One region of the Microbacterium sp. SORGH_AS_0888 genome, then DNA from elsewhere that is predicted to be linked to it. Evidence: predicted binding sites of a transcription regulator. Region 1 holds the regulator's gene; the other holds the start of a gene.
What was found. The regulator HspR, encoded in region 1, represses chaperone genes until heat shock. The targets are predictions, from matches to a motif close to AAGTTGAGTCNNNNNGACTCAACTT.

Region 1 (7,125 bases):
TACGCGGTGCTCGGCGTCTCGAAGGACGTCTCCGAGGCCGAGCTGAAGAAGACGTACCGCAAGCTCGCGCGCACGTATCACCCGGACTCCAATCCGGGCGATGCGGCCGCCGAGGCGAAGTTCAAGGAGATCAGCGAGGCCTACGCCGTGCTGAGCGATCCGGAGCAGCGGCAGGAGTACGACCAGATCCGCGCGATGGGATCGGGTGCCCGCTTCACGGCGGGAGGCCAGGGTGCGGGCGGCTTCGAGGACGTGTTCTCGATGTTCGGACAGGGCCGTGGCGGTGCGCGCTACCAGTCCGCCGACTACGACGACCTGTTCTCGATGTTCGGGCAGGGCGGTGGCTTCGGCTCCGGACGGTTCGGGCAGCCCACCGGCGGCTACCGCGGTTACGGCGGCCCGACCCGCGGTGCCGACGTCACGGCGCGCACGACGCTCGACTTCATGACCGCCGCCAAGGGCGAGACGATCACCCTGCAGGGCGAGGACGGCAAGCCCTTCAAGGTCAAGATCCCCGCGGGCGTCGCCGACGGGCAGAAGATCCGCCTGCGCGGACGTGGCCGGCCCTCGCAAGACGGCGGGGAGAACGGCGACATCGTGGTGCAGGTCAGCGTGCGCCCGCATCCGGTGTTCCAGCGCGACGGTCTCAACCTGCGCGTGACCGTGCCGGTGACCTTCACCGAGGCCGCCCTCGGGGCGACGATCGAGGTGCCCACCCTCGAGGGCGAGCCGGTGCGGCTCAAGGTCGCGCCGGGCACGCCGTCCGGGCGGGTGCTGCGCGTCAAGGGCCGCGGCATCCAGACCCAGAAGGGGACCGGTGATCTGCTGGCCGAGGTGCAGGTGGTCGTGCCCACCCACCTCGACGGGCCGGCGAAGGAGGCGCTCGAGCGCTTCCGTGAGGTGGAGCCCGACGAGAACCCGCGGGCCGAGCTGATGGCGAAGGCCCGGAGCTGAGAGATGCCGGATCAGGACATCTCGCCGGTTCAGGACGCGGTGGCGTCGGGGGCGCCTGCTGCGGCCGATGGTCCTGATGCGGCCGCAGGACGAGACGCAAGGAGGGGGAGCCGTGAGCGATGACACGGTCGACGAGGATGCGCCGATCTTCGCGATCCAGGTGGCGGCGGAGCTGTCGGGCATGCACGCGCAGACGCTGCGCCAGTACGATCGCCTCGGCCTCGTCGTGCCCGCCCGCACCAAGGGCGGGTCGCGCCGCTACTCGGTGCACGACATCGCGCAGCTGCGCGAGGTGAGCCGGCTCTCCGCGGACGGCATGAGCCTGCCAGCGATCGCGCGCATCATCGAGCTGGAGAACCGGGTGCGGGAGCTCCACGGCCGGGTGCAGGACCTCGAGGCCCGCATGCGCGAGGAGCTCGACCGCCGGCCCGGCGCCCGCGTGTTCGCCGCCGGGGCGACGGGCGCCGTCGTGACGCTGCGCTCGGGCACTCGCGTGCGTCGGGCGACGGATGTCGTGGTGTGGCGGCCCCGCCGGGAGATCCCGCCCGCCGAGTGAGCCGCGGCATCCCGGCTCCGCCCGTGCCGACCCCGCCTCGGCCGCCCGTCCGCAACGGCGGGGATCGTGTGCGACGCGCCGTCGTCGACCGGTGCCGCTCGGCGTGTCGGGGAGAATCCCCGCAGAACGGTCGCGCGAAAATGATTGTGGATCTACAATCTTTGCGTGTTCGCAACTAATGCCGTCGAGCTGAGCGCCCGCCGCAAGGTCGCCATCCTCGCCACCTGCTGCCTGAGCCTGTTCATCGTGACGATGGACTCCACGATCGTCAACGTCGCCCTCCCGTCGATCCGTTCGGCGCTCGGCGCCAGCGTCTCGCAGCTGCAGTGGATCGTCGACGTCTACACGCTCGTGCTCGCGAGCCTGCTGATCCTCGCCGGCGCGAGCGCCGACCGGTGGGGCCGGCGCCGCGTCTTCCAGATCGGCCTGGTCGTCTTCGCGCTCGGCTCGCTGCTGTGCAGCCTCGCCCCGTCGATCGAGGTGCTCATCGGCGCCCGCGCCCTCCAGGCCGTCGGCGGCTCCATGCTGAACCCCGTCGCGCTCTCCATCATTACTCAGGCCTTCGTCAAGCCCGCCGAGCGGGCTCGCGCGATCGGGGTCTGGGGGGCGATCGTGGGCGTCTCGATGGCGCTCGGGCCGATCGTCGGCGGCATCCTCATCCAGGCGGTCGACTGGCGGGCCGTGTTCTGGGTCAACCTGCCGATCTGTCTCCTCGCGATCGTGCTCACGGCGCTCATCGTGCCGGAGTCGCGTTCGGCCGCCGCGCGCGCCTTCGATCCGCTCGGCCAGGTGCTCGCGATCCTCGTGCTGGCGGGGCTCGTGTACGGCCTCATCGAAGGACCGGTCGCCGGCTGGGCCGCGCCGCAGACCCTTCTCGTGTTCGCCGTCGCGCTCGTGGCCCTGCTCGCGTTCCTCGCCTGGGAGCGCCGCCGCGAGCACCCGTTCCTCGACCTGCGCTTCTTCGGCAGCGCCCCCTTCTCTGCGGCGACCCTCGTGGCCGTGGCGGCCTTCGCCTCGTGGGGCGCGTTCCTCTTCCTCTTCTCGCTCTACCTGCAGCAGGTCCGCGGGCTCAGCGCCTTCGCCACGGGATGTGTCCTGGTCGCCCCCGCGCTCGCGATGCTGATCTGCTCCCCGCTGTCCGGGCGGGCGGTGGCGCGCTGGGGCGCGCGGCCCTCGCTGCTCCTGGCCGGCGCAGCGCTGCTCGTGAGCGCCGTGCTCATGCTGCTGATCGACGCGGACACGCCCATCCCGGCGATCATCGCGATCATCACGGTCTTCGGATTCGGCTTCGGCATGATCAACGCGCCCATCACCAACTCCGCCGTGTCCGGGATGCCGCGCGATCGGGCGGGGGCCGCGAGTGCGATCGCCTCGACGAGCCGGCAGGTCGGCATGAGCCTCGGGGTCGCGCTCGCGGGGAGCGTGACGGGAGTGGCCGTCACGGGGGTCGACGCCGGCTTCCCGCAGGCGATGCACGCCATGTGGGGCTGGGTCATCGGCTTCGCCGTCGCCATCCTCGCGCTGGCCGTGGTCTCGACGTCGCGCTGGGGGCGCGCGACCGCCGAGAGCGTCGCCCGCCGGCTCATCCAGGAGGAGGCCGTCGATGCCCGGTGACGAGGAGGAGCTGCTCCGCGAGGCCTGGCAGGCCATGGTCGCCGCCGTCTTCGAGGAGCGCGACGAGTGGCGCCGCGCGGTGAGCGAGGCGACCGGGCTGCCCTTCACCCGTGTGCGGGTGCTCCGCCGAGTCGAGCACGAGCCGCGCTCGCTCGGCGAGCTCGCGCGGAGCGCCGGCATGGATGCGCCGGCCACCTCGGTCGCCGTCAGTGCGCTGGAGGAGCGGGGCTACGTCGTGCGCGAGAGCGCGCCGCACGACCGCCGCGTCAAGCGGGTGCGGATCACGGACGCCGGTCGCGAGGTGCTGGAGCGGATGCGGGCCGTCGAGGATCCGCCGCCCGACCGTCTGCGGCGCGCGACGCCCGCCGAGCTGAAGAGCATCATCGACCTGCTCCGCCCGTAGCGGCGGGCATCGCGCGGGGGCGGGGCGAGAACGCCCGGACTGCGGGCGCTCCGGCCCGATCAGGCCGGCGGCAGCCGCAGCACCTCGCCCGCCTCGCCGATCTGCAGATCGTCGACCACGCGGAGCGTCTGCGCGATCCGCTCGACCTCGGCGACGGCGAGGCCGAACCGTTCCCGATCGCCGCCGACGGCATGCAGGCTCACGATGTGCGTGCCGAGATCCCACGTGTAGGTCGCGAACGGGGATGCGGCGGGGTCCGGCGGCAGCGCGACCACGAGCTTCTCGCCCGCGCCGAGGTGCGGCGTGCGGAACGCCTCGGTGTCGTCGTACTCCATCGGCATCATGGCGCGCGCGGCGCGCAGCTGCGGGGTCGCCTCCTGCACCTGCGCGAGCACGACGACGAGCTCCGGGTCGGACTTCCACATCCAGACGAGCACGCGTCCGTCGGCGCGCCGCATGAGCAGGGGTGCGGCCTGGCTCGCCGCCCACGCGGCGAACCGGCTCCCGGACCGCGGCTCGGCGCCGACAGCCGCGTTCCCCCGGGCGAGCAGCATCCCGATCGCCTTCTTGCGGTGTCGTCGTCCGCGGAGGCCGAGCGAGCCCGTCACGGGGATCCACCGCTCCGGATCGGCGTCGGCGTGCAGTCGCAGCATGACCCCAGCGTAAGCCGGACGCGGCGTGCACGGCGGGGCCTCCGAGGCTGCGCGGAGGGACGGGTTAGAGTGGATGAGTCCGCGCACACCCCGCCGCGAACGCCGCAGAGATAGGCAGCCACCATCCCGTGACTTCCCCCGCGACCCCGAATGATCCGTCCCGTCCGCCGCTGACGATCCTCATCGGCGCCGACACGTTCACGCCGCACGTGAACGGTGCCGCGCGCTTCGGTGAGCGTCTCGCCGCCGGCCTCGTCGCCCGCGGGCATGACGTGCACGTGGTGGCGCCGAGCGCCGGCCACCGCAATCACGGCACCTTCCGCGAAGTCGTCGAGGGCGAGGAGATGACCGTGCACCGGCTCCCGTCGTGGCGCTGGCCCCCGCACGACTGGCTCACGTTCGTGCTGCCGTGGATGTCGCGACCCTATGCGCGCCGCATCCTCGACTCCGTGCGGCCGGACGTCGTGCACATCCAGTCCCACATCGTGATCGGCCGCGGGCTGGCGCGCGAGGCGCGCAAGCGCGGCATCCCCGTCATCGCCACGAACCACGTCATGGCCGAGAACATCCTCGACTTCACGACGTTGCCCGAGCGGCTGAACAAGTACCTCGTGGCGTTCGCCTGGAACGATGCGAAGAAGACCTTCGACCTCACGCGTGCGGTGACGACACCGACCCGCAAGGCGGCCGACTTCCTCGAGGCGACGATCGACATCCACGGCGTCATCCCGATCAGCTGCGGCATCGACAAGGCGAACTACACGCCGAACCTGTCGCCGCGGGAGTCGAACCGCATCCTGTTCGTGGGGCGTCTCACCTCGGAGAAGCAGATCGATGTCGTGCTGCGGGCCCTGGCCGCGCTCGACCCGGCGCTGGAGGCGACCTTCGACGTCGTCGGCAGCGGCGATCAGCGGAAGTCGCTCGAGGAGCTCACCCAGCAGCTGGGCCTGGCCGACCGGGTGCGGTTCCACGGGCACACCTCCGAGGAGGAGCTGCGCTCGCTGTACAGCCGCGCGAGCGTGTTCGCGATCGCCTCGATCGCCGAGCTGCAGTCGATCGCGACCATGGAGGCGATGGCCTCGGGCCTGCCGATCATCGCCGCCGATGCGGTGGCCCTGCCGCACCTCGTCCACGACGGCGAGAACGGCTACCTGTTCACGCCGGGCGACGTCGAGGAGCTCGCCGCGCGGCTGACGGACGTGCTCACGGCCGATCAGGACGAGTACCGCCGCATGCAGCAGGCCTCGCTCGACGGCGTCACGGTCCACGACATCCAGCGCACGCTCGACACCTTCGAGGCGCTCTACCGCGGCGAACCGCTGCCGGACTGAGCCGCCGTGCACGTCGTCTTCTTCGGGGACCAGCACGCCGAGTCCTCGGGGGGCGCGCAGGTGTCGATGCGGCTGCAGCGGCGGTTCCTGGAGCGGGCGGGGCACACCGTCACGATCGTGGCGCCGCGCACCCGTGCGTCCCACGCGAGCGACCCCGCCTACCTCGACCTGCCGAGCATCCCGGTGACGCTCGACGGCGAGTACGGGCTCGCGTGGCCGGGGCGGCGGACGGACCGCTGGCTCGACGCGGCCCTCGCGGGCCGGCCGCCGGTGGATGTCGTGCACGTCCAGGCCGACTTCTGGGGGGCGCTGATCGGCCATCGGTTCGCGGCGCGGCATCGGCTCCCGGTGGTGCACACGATGCACAACCGGGTGGATGTCGGCATCCGGGCGACGACGCCGGCGCCGTCTCTCGTGCTGCGGGCGCTGGACGCGTGGGCGGCGCGGCAGCTGCGCGGTGTGCCGCCGCGGGAGGGTCGCAGGATCGCGCCGACGTCGCACGATCCGGCCGATCCGGTGCGACATCCGCGTGACGCTGCGACGCCGGCGCGCGACGGTTGGGCCTACCTCCGGCGGTTCGCGGAGCGGTCGGATGCGGTGACCGCGCCCTCGTCGCACTTCGCACGGCGCCTGCGAGATCACGGATGCGGCGTCGTCGACGTCGTGTGGAACGGCATCGACGACGGTCTGCTCGACGCCGTGACCGCGACGAGCCCGGCGGGTCCCGCGCGGCCCCGGCTCGTGTGGATCGGACGGATGAGCCCGGAGAAGCGGCTGCTGCCGTTCCTCGAGGCGGTCGCGGGCTCCGGCGTCGACGCGGATGTCGAGGTGATCGGCGGAGGCGGCCAGCTGCGCGCCGCGCGGCGCCTGATGGCGCGGCGCCGGCCCACGGCATCCGTCGTGTTCGCCGGACGCCTGCCCTACGCCGAGACGCTGGCGCGGATCGCGGCGGCCGACGCCGTCGTGCAGACCTCGATCGGGTTCGAGACGCAGGGGATGACGGTGTTCGAGGCCGCGGCGCTCGGCACGCCCGCCGTCGTGAGCGATCCCGACATCGCGGACGAGCTGGGCGCGGGCGTCTGGCGCACGGCCGACGGCTCGGTCGCCGCGCTCGCCGTGACGCTGCGGCGGGCCGTGGCCGACATCGCCGCCGGTTCCGCTCCGACGCCCGACCCGATGGTCGCGTCGCGATTCCGCCAGTCGTCTCGCACCGCCGCGATGCTCGCGGTGTACGAGAGCGTGCTCGCCGCTCGGTGACCTCGCCGTCGTACGAGGTGCGTCCGCGGAGGCGGGATCGACGGCCGGCCGGGTTCGCCGCCGTGAGCAGGATCGCGCCGGCGGCGCCGATGGCCGCGCACGTCGACAGGATCCGACGAATGGGGGCGGGGCGACGGTCTCTCGCGGCCACGGCAGCCGTCGCACCGGTCCGTGCCCGGAGATCGTGAGGAACGTCCAGCTCTCGAGATGACCCTGGTGCGAGGAGGGTGGCGGTGCTAAACTTGAGCCATCGCGACTCAGGTTTGAGATCGCATATCCCTCGGAGGATCATGAACGCCACGCAACAGCCCGGACAAGAGGAGGCGCAGAGCGCCCTCGAGCAGTTCGGCATCAATC
Region 2 (7,125 bases), 630 kb from region 1:
GACCCCGAGCGGCAGGGAGGTGAACGCGTCCTCGAGCCCGAGCGCCGCCGCGTTCCGGGCGAGCGCCCGCTCACCGGTCAGCGCGTCCTGATGCACGCGGATGCCGCGGGCCCCGGCATCCGCGGATGCCAGCGTCAGCGCGCCGTGCGTGTCGCCGATGACCGCCAGCGCACCCGCGTCCAGCGTGCCGCGAGCGCTCGCCGACTCGTCGAGCAGCAGGCGGTCGGCCGTGTCGAAGGCGGCGAGCCCCGGCCCCTCGACATCGGGTGCGCGTCGCAACGTCTCGAACGCGAACTCCACCCCGCCACGCTAGCCGCTGCGGGCGGATACCGTGGAGACATGCTGCCCGACACCTGGATCCCGCACACGCGACCCGACGGCGAGACGGTCGGCTGGATCGAGCCCGTCGACGACGCCTTCGTGGTGCACGACCGCCTCGGGCGCACGGTCGGCGAGCCGGTCGACTGGCTCACGGCGGAGGAGACCCTCGACGCTCTCGGCATCGGCTTCCTCGCGGAGCGCTGGCTCTACCCGCACACCGACGGGACGCCGCGTCCCGTGCGGATCTCCGAGGTCACCGCCGACCACGTCGACATCGTCACGGACGACTTCGGGGCGGCCGCCGCCGTCGGCGCGACGCTCCAGCGCATCCGCCTGCCCTTCCCTGCGCCCGCCGAGCTCCGCCGGGCCTGAGCGCGCAGGCGCGACCCGGCCAGGCCAGCCGCGCCGTCGCGGACGCGACGACGATAGCCGTCACAGACGGTCATTCGTTTTTGCGGGACGAGGGCACGGGGCGGATGCTTGATCCCACCGCCCTTCTCGGAAGCAGCACGCGCATGCCCAGCCACGACGACACCATCCACAGCCTCCTCGACGAACGGCGCACCTTCCCGCCTCCCGCCGGCTTCGCGGCGCGAGCCAACGTCACCGAGGAGTGGCTGCGGCGCGAATGGATCGAGCGCGCGGGCGGCGACCCGGAGACCTTCTGGACGCACCGCGCCGACGTGCTCGACTGGGCCTCGCCCTGGCACACGGCGCACAGCTGGACCCCCACCGACGGCGAAAGCGTGCCCGAGGCCCGCTGGTTCGACGGCGGGCGGCTCAACGCCTCCGTGAACGCGGTCGATCGGCACGTCGCGGCCGGGCACGGAGACCGCGTCGCCTTCCACTTCGAGGGCGAGCCGGGCGACCGTCGCTCGATCACCTACGCCGAGCTGCAGCGGGAGGTCGCGCGCGCCGCCAACGCCCTCACCGCGCTCGGCATCGAGAAGGGCGACCGCATCGTCGTCTATCTGCCGGTGCTGATCGAGACCGTCGTCATCCAGCTCGCGGCCGCTCGCATCGGGGCGATCCACTCGCTCGTGTTCGGCGGGTTCTCGGCCGAGGCCGTGCGTTTCCGCGTCGAGGACACCGGTGCGAAGCTCCTCGTCACGACCGACGGGCAGTTCCGCCGCGGCCAGGCCGTTCCGGTCAAGGCGCAGGCGGATGCCGCCGTCGAGGGGGTGGACAGCGTCGAGCACGTGCTCGTCATCCGTCGCACCGGCTCCGACATCGCCTGGACGCCGGGGCGGGACATCTGGTGGCACGACGTCGTGGACACCGCGTCCGACGTCCACGAGGCGGAGGCGTTCGACGCCGAGACGCCGCTGTTCATCATCTACACGAGCGGCACGACCGGAAAGCCCAAGGGCCTCGTGCACACGACCGGCGGCTGGCTCACCCACGTCGCGTGGACCTACTGGGCCGTGTTCGACGCGAAGCCCGAGACCGACGTCTACTGGTGCACGGCCGATCTCGCCTGGGTCACCGCTCACAGCTACGAGACCTACGGCCCGTTGCTGAACGGCATGACGAGCGTGCTCTACGAGGGCACGCCCGACACACCCACGTGGGAGCGTCACTTCGAGATCCTCGAACGCTACGGCGTCACGACCTACTACACGGCCCCGACCCTGATCCGCTCGCTCATGAGCCGGTTCCCCGACGGGCCGCCGGAGCGTTTCGACCTGTCTGCCCTGCGGCTGCTCGGCACGGTGGGGGAGGCGATCAACCCCGAGGCGTGGGTGTGGTTCCACACCCACCTCGGGCGGGGCGAGACCCCGATCGTCGACACCTGGTGGCAGTCCGAGACCGGAGCGGCGATCGCGGCACCGCTTCCCGGGGTCTCGACGCTCAAGCCGGGCTCCGCGCTGACGGCCCTGCCGGGGCTGAGCGTCAAGGTCGTCGATGCCGAGGGGCGGGACGTCGGCCCCGGCGGCGGCGGCCTGCTCGTGGTCGAGGGGACGTGGCCGGGGATGTCCCGCACGGTGTGGGGCAATCCGGAGCGCTATCGCGACTCGTACTGGAAGCGCTTCGCCGAGCAGGGCTACTTCCTCGCCGGCGACGGCGCGAAGCTCGACGCCGACGGGGATCTCTGGGTGCTCGGACGGGTCGACGACGTCATCAACGTCTCGGGCCACCGGCTCTCCACGATCGAGATCGAGTCCGCGCTGGTCTCGCATCCCTCCGTGGGCGAGGCGGCGGTCGTCGGCGTGGCCGATCAGCTGACCGGCCAGGCGATCGCCGCGTTCGTGACGGGCGCCTGCGATCCGGCGGAGCTCCGCGCGCACGTGCGCGCGGTGATCGGGCCGGTCGCGCAGCCGCGCCAGGTGTTCGTCGTGCCGGATCTTCCCAAGACCCGCAGCGGCAAGATCATGCGCCGGCTGCTCGTCGACCTCGTCGACGGGCGGCCGCTCGGGGACACGACGTCGCTGCAGGACGAGACGGTCCCCCCGCGGATCGCGGAGGTCGTCGCGGGGGTTCTCGGCCGCTGAGCCGTGCCCTGGCTACGATGAAGGGATGCAGCAGCACGAGACGCAGGCCCCGCCGACCGCGGTGAGCCGGAGACCGCCGTTCAGCCCGGTGGTGTCACTGCTGACGATCGCCTCGGTGTGGGACGGTCAGCTGAACGCGGCGTTGCGCGGCCTCGGGCTCACGACGCGCAAGTACGGGCTGCTCGCGCACGTGCGTGCCACCCCGGGGATCTCGTTCTCCGAGCTGGCGCGCCGCTCGCAGATCACGGTGCAGACGGCCCACACGGCGGTGAAGTCGCTCGTGGCCGACGGCCTCGTGCACGACGGCACGGCGCATGCCGGGGCGGCATCCGATCTGCGCGTGACCGACAAGGGAGCGCGCACCCTCGACGAGGCGGATGCGCAGCTGGCGCGGCTGGACGGGATCTTCGCCGCCGGTCTCCCGCAGCTGTCGGATGCCCTGAGGGGTCTGCACGAGGAGCCGTTCGGAGAAAACCTTCAGTTAGACTGAAGCTTTTCTGTGGTCAGCGATCCGGCCGGAGGATCGGCTACTTGGCCTTGAGGTGGATCGGCAGCGCCATCGCGAGCGAGATGAGCAGGATGCCGCCGACGAAGATGATCGCCTGGAAGCCTGGGACGGCGAACGCGATGCCGAACGAGAAGATCCCGAGCAGGAACAGCAGCAGGGAGACGACGTACAGCATGGGGCTCCTTCGGCGAAGACTTCCACCAGGATAGTCGGTGCCGGCGCCCGTCGGTGACATCGGGCGCCGGCCGAGGCGTCACTTCTGGGGATAGGTGTAGAAGCCGGCTCCGCTCGAGGTGCCGAGCTTGCCCTGATCGAGGTACTCGCTCTTGAGGCGCGCGGCGAAGCGCCTGCTCGTCTCATCGCCCATGAGGGAGATGTTGTAGGCGGTCACGAGGCCCACGATGTCGAAGATCTGGAACGGGCCGAGCGGGGCGCCCGTGCCGATCCGCCAGGTCTTGTCGATCGTCTCGATGTCGGCGACATCGTCGACCCACAGGGCGGAGGCGGCGTTCAGCAGGGGCACGAGGAGCGAGTTCAGCACGTAGCCGGGCTGTTCCTTCTTGAGCTCGATCGGCACCATGCCCTGCTCCTTCGCGAACGCGACCACACGGGCGTACACCTCCGGCGAGGTCTTCGGGGTGCCCATGATCTCCGCCGTGTTCTGCGCCCAGATGTGGTTGGCGTAGTGCAGGGCGAGGAATCGGTCCGGCCGGCCCGAGGCGTCCATGAACGCGCTCGGCAGCAGCGTCGAGGAGTTCGTGGCGAAGATCGTCTTGGCGGGTGCCGCGGCGCCCACTCTGGCCCAGACGTCCTTCTTGATCTCGGGGTTCTCCGGGACGGCCTCGATCACGAGGTCCGCGTCCGCGGTCGCGTCGGCGAGATCGGTGGTGGTGCGGATGCGCTCGAGCGCGGCGTCCGCGCGCCCGTCGGCCGCACCCGCCACCTCGGCGGCGTAGGTCTTCGCGAGCTCGGCGAAGCGCGCGCGGGCGGACGCGATCGCGGCGTCGTCGACATCCCATGCGACGACGTCGAAGCCGGCGTATGCGGTCTGGAACGCGATCTGCGATCCGAGCACGCCGGTGCCGAGCACCGTGACGGTCGTGAAGGTGTTCATTCTTCTCTTCTTTCCTCTGTGGCCGCGGCGTGGTGGCCGCGGATGACGATGTCCAGCTGCGGGGTCAGCAGCGGGAGGAGGTCCGTGCCCTCGAGGTCCGCCTCGAGGATCGCGAGATGGACCGTCGCGTACACGGCGTGCGCCGCGGCGAGAGCCGGGTCGGGCTCCGCGGCGGGGGGTGCGGGGGTGTCCTCGCGGAGGATGTCGGCGATGCGCGCGACCAGCTCCGCCACGAGCTCGCGTGCGGTGCTCGCGTGCGGGCTCGCGGCGCTGCCGGCGACCGCGTGGCGCTGGTAGGTCGCCACCCGGGTGAGCCCGGTCGGGTCGTCGACCAGGGGGGAGAGGAGCGCCCACAGGCGGTCGCGCACGCTGCTCCGGTCGCGCGCGCGACGCGCACCCTCGTCGAGGGCGTCGCGGAACCACGCGTTGCCGGCCAGGAGCAGCAGCTCGCTCTTGGTCGCCGCGTAGCGGAACAGCGTGGCGTGCGAGATGTCGGCGCGCTCCGCGATCTCCGCGGTCGTGACGGCGTCGTAGCCCCGTTCGTCGAAGAGCTCGCCCGCGGCGGCGAGGATCCGTTCGCGCCGCTCGCGCGTCGTGCGCTCGCGTCGTCCTGACGGGGTCATCCTGCGCCTCCTGAAAGCTCACTTATTTATGAGCGTACTCCGTTTTTCCGCGAGACGGACCGCGAGCGCCGTTGCGCCGACGACGGCCGCCGGCATGGTCACCACGGCGCCCAGCGGCACGAGGAAGAACAGCTGGGTCGCGATGCCGAACCCGAGCGTGCGCGGACGGGCGCTGCGCAGCAGCCGTCGTCGTCCGCGGCGGTCGATGCCGCGAGCGGTCAGTGCGCGGGAGGTCAGCTCGTCCGCGAGGAGCCAGCCCGTCCAGGCCACGCCCACGACGGCCGCCGCCACGCCTCCCACGAGGGGGACGAGTCCGATGAGGAAGCACACGACGCCGACCCCCGCGCCCCGCGCGACGAGCGAGAGCGCGTCGGCGACGCCACGCCAGAAGCCGGTGCCCTCGGCGGGGACGGCGCCGGTGAGGCGCTCCTCCGTGGCCCGCCAGATGCGGTCGTAGAAGGGCTCGCCGACCATGAGGGTGAGCGCCGTGAAGGTGACGGCCACCAGGGCGAGCGCCGCTCCGAAGATCGCAGCCCCCAGCGTCACCCGCAGGAGCACCGCCCAGACGCCGGGCCAGCCGTCGGCGAACGGCGTGACCGCATCCGTCAGTGCGGGCAGGCTCGCGCCCAAGGCGATCAGCCCGGCGCCGAGGACGAGGCTCACGATCGCCGCGGGGAGGAGGCCCAGTGCCATGAGACCGGGGCGCACGCCCCAACCCGCCGAAGCCGCGCAGCAGCAACGCGGCTCCGCGGAGGAGCTCGCGAAGGGGGCCGTCGTTCGGATGGGCGTTCTCGGTCATGGGCGTCCTCGGCTGCTCGGCTCGCACCGAGCGTAGCCGGGAATACCCCGTGGGCATCGGCGTTGAACTTGATACGTGTGGCATCAAGTTCGTAAACTTGACACGCATCGACTCAGATTCACTCAGGAGATTCCATGCCCGAAGACTTCACGCCCGCCGACGGCACCGACGGTCAGCGCGCGTTCGACGAGTTCCTCGCCCGTTACCTCGAGGGCGAGCGCGCCCGCGCGTCCCGTTCCGTGGACATCGGGCGTTTCCTCGGTGCCCGCACGCAGGAGATCCTGCAGGCGGCCGGGCGCTACGCGCTCGAGCGCGGCCAGCACGAGCTCGACGCGCTCCACGTGCTCCACGAGCTCGTCGGCGCGGCTCCCGTCCGCGAGGCCGTGACCCGCATCGGGGCCGACCCGGCACGGATCGTCCGCGCCGTCGAGGAGCGGCTTCCCGCCGCATCCGCCCGCGCGGAGGTGGACGGCGCGGTCGTCACGCCGTCCGTGCAGCGCGCCCTGTTCCACGCGTTCCAGGTGGCGCGCTCGTCCGGATCGACCTACGTCGACCCGGAACACCTCTTCTTCGCGCTCGTGCTGGCGCAGGACGCCCCGGCGGGGCAGATCCTCAACCAGGCGGGCGTCACGGCGGAGGCGCTCACCCAGGGCGTCCGGGAGACCGTGACCCCCGACGGAGAGCCCGCCGCCGCCGAGCCCGAGTCGACGACGCCGATGCTCGACCGCTACGGCACCGACCTCACGGCGCGTGCCCGAGCCGGTGAGCTCGACCCCGTCATCGGCCGTGACGCCGAGATCGAGCAGACGATCGAGATCCTCAGCCGTCGCACCAAGAACAACCCGGTGCTGATCGGCGAGGCCGGCGTCGGCAAGACCGCGATCGTCGAGGGCCTGGCCCGCGCGATCGTGGCGGAGGCCGTGCCGGAGCAGCTGCGCGACACGAGGGTCGTCTCGCTCGACCTGCCCGCCATGCTCGCCGGGGCGCGCTACCGCGGCGACTTCGAGGAGCGGCTGACGAAGACCATGGACGAGATCGCGGCGCAGAAGGGCGAGCTCGTCGTCTTCATCGACGAGGTCCACACGGTCGTCGGGGCGGGAGCCGGCGGCGAGGGCGCGATGGATGCCGGCAACATCCTGAAGCCGCGCCTCGCGCGCGGAGACCTGCACCTCGTGGGGGCCACGACCCTCGCCGAGTACCGCACGATCGAGAAGGACGCCGCCCTCGAGCGGCGGTTCCAGCCGGTGCGCGTCGGCGAGCCCTCGATC

Region 2: a site for HspR is predicted at 5,952-5,976, ahead of QE381_RS06620 (ATP-dependent Clp protease ATP-binding subunit). Genes of this name have one in related genera too.

What each region holds. Positions count from the first base shown of each region.
Region 1 is NZ_JAUTAZ010000001.1:1,982,271-1,989,395, reverse strand. It holds gene QE381_RS09630 (DnaJ C-terminal domain-containing protein) at 1-954, shown strand, start outside; gene QE381_RS09625 (heat shock protein transcriptional repressor HspR) at 1,067-1,510, shown strand; gene QE381_RS09620 (MFS transporter) at 1,676-3,124, shown strand; gene QE381_RS09615 (MarR family winged helix-turn-helix transcriptional regulator) at 3,114-3,527, shown strand; gene QE381_RS09610 (hypothetical protein) at 3,587-4,180, opposite strand; gene QE381_RS09605 (glycosyltransferase) at 4,309-5,511, shown strand; gene QE381_RS09600 (glycosyltransferase) at 5,518-6,768, shown strand; gene QE381_RS09595 (ATP-dependent Clp protease ATP-binding subunit) at 7,059-7,125, shown strand, end outside.
Region 2 is NZ_JAUTAZ010000001.1:1,350,127-1,357,251, reverse strand. It holds gene QE381_RS06660 (methyltransferase) at 1-300, opposite strand, end outside; gene QE381_RS06655 (hypothetical protein) at 340-693, shown strand; gene acs (acetate--CoA ligase) at 837-2,813, shown strand; gene QE381_RS06645 (MarR family winged helix-turn-helix transcriptional regulator) at 2,839-3,303, shown strand; gene QE381_RS06640 (hypothetical protein) at 3,341-3,496, opposite strand; gene QE381_RS06635 (3-hydroxyacyl-CoA dehydrogenase) at 3,575-4,435, opposite strand; gene QE381_RS06630 (TetR/AcrR family transcriptional regulator) at 4,432-5,058, opposite strand; gene QE381_RS06625 (EI24 domain-containing protein) at 5,077-5,751, opposite strand; gene QE381_RS06620 (ATP-dependent Clp protease ATP-binding subunit) at 5,992-7,125, shown strand, end outside.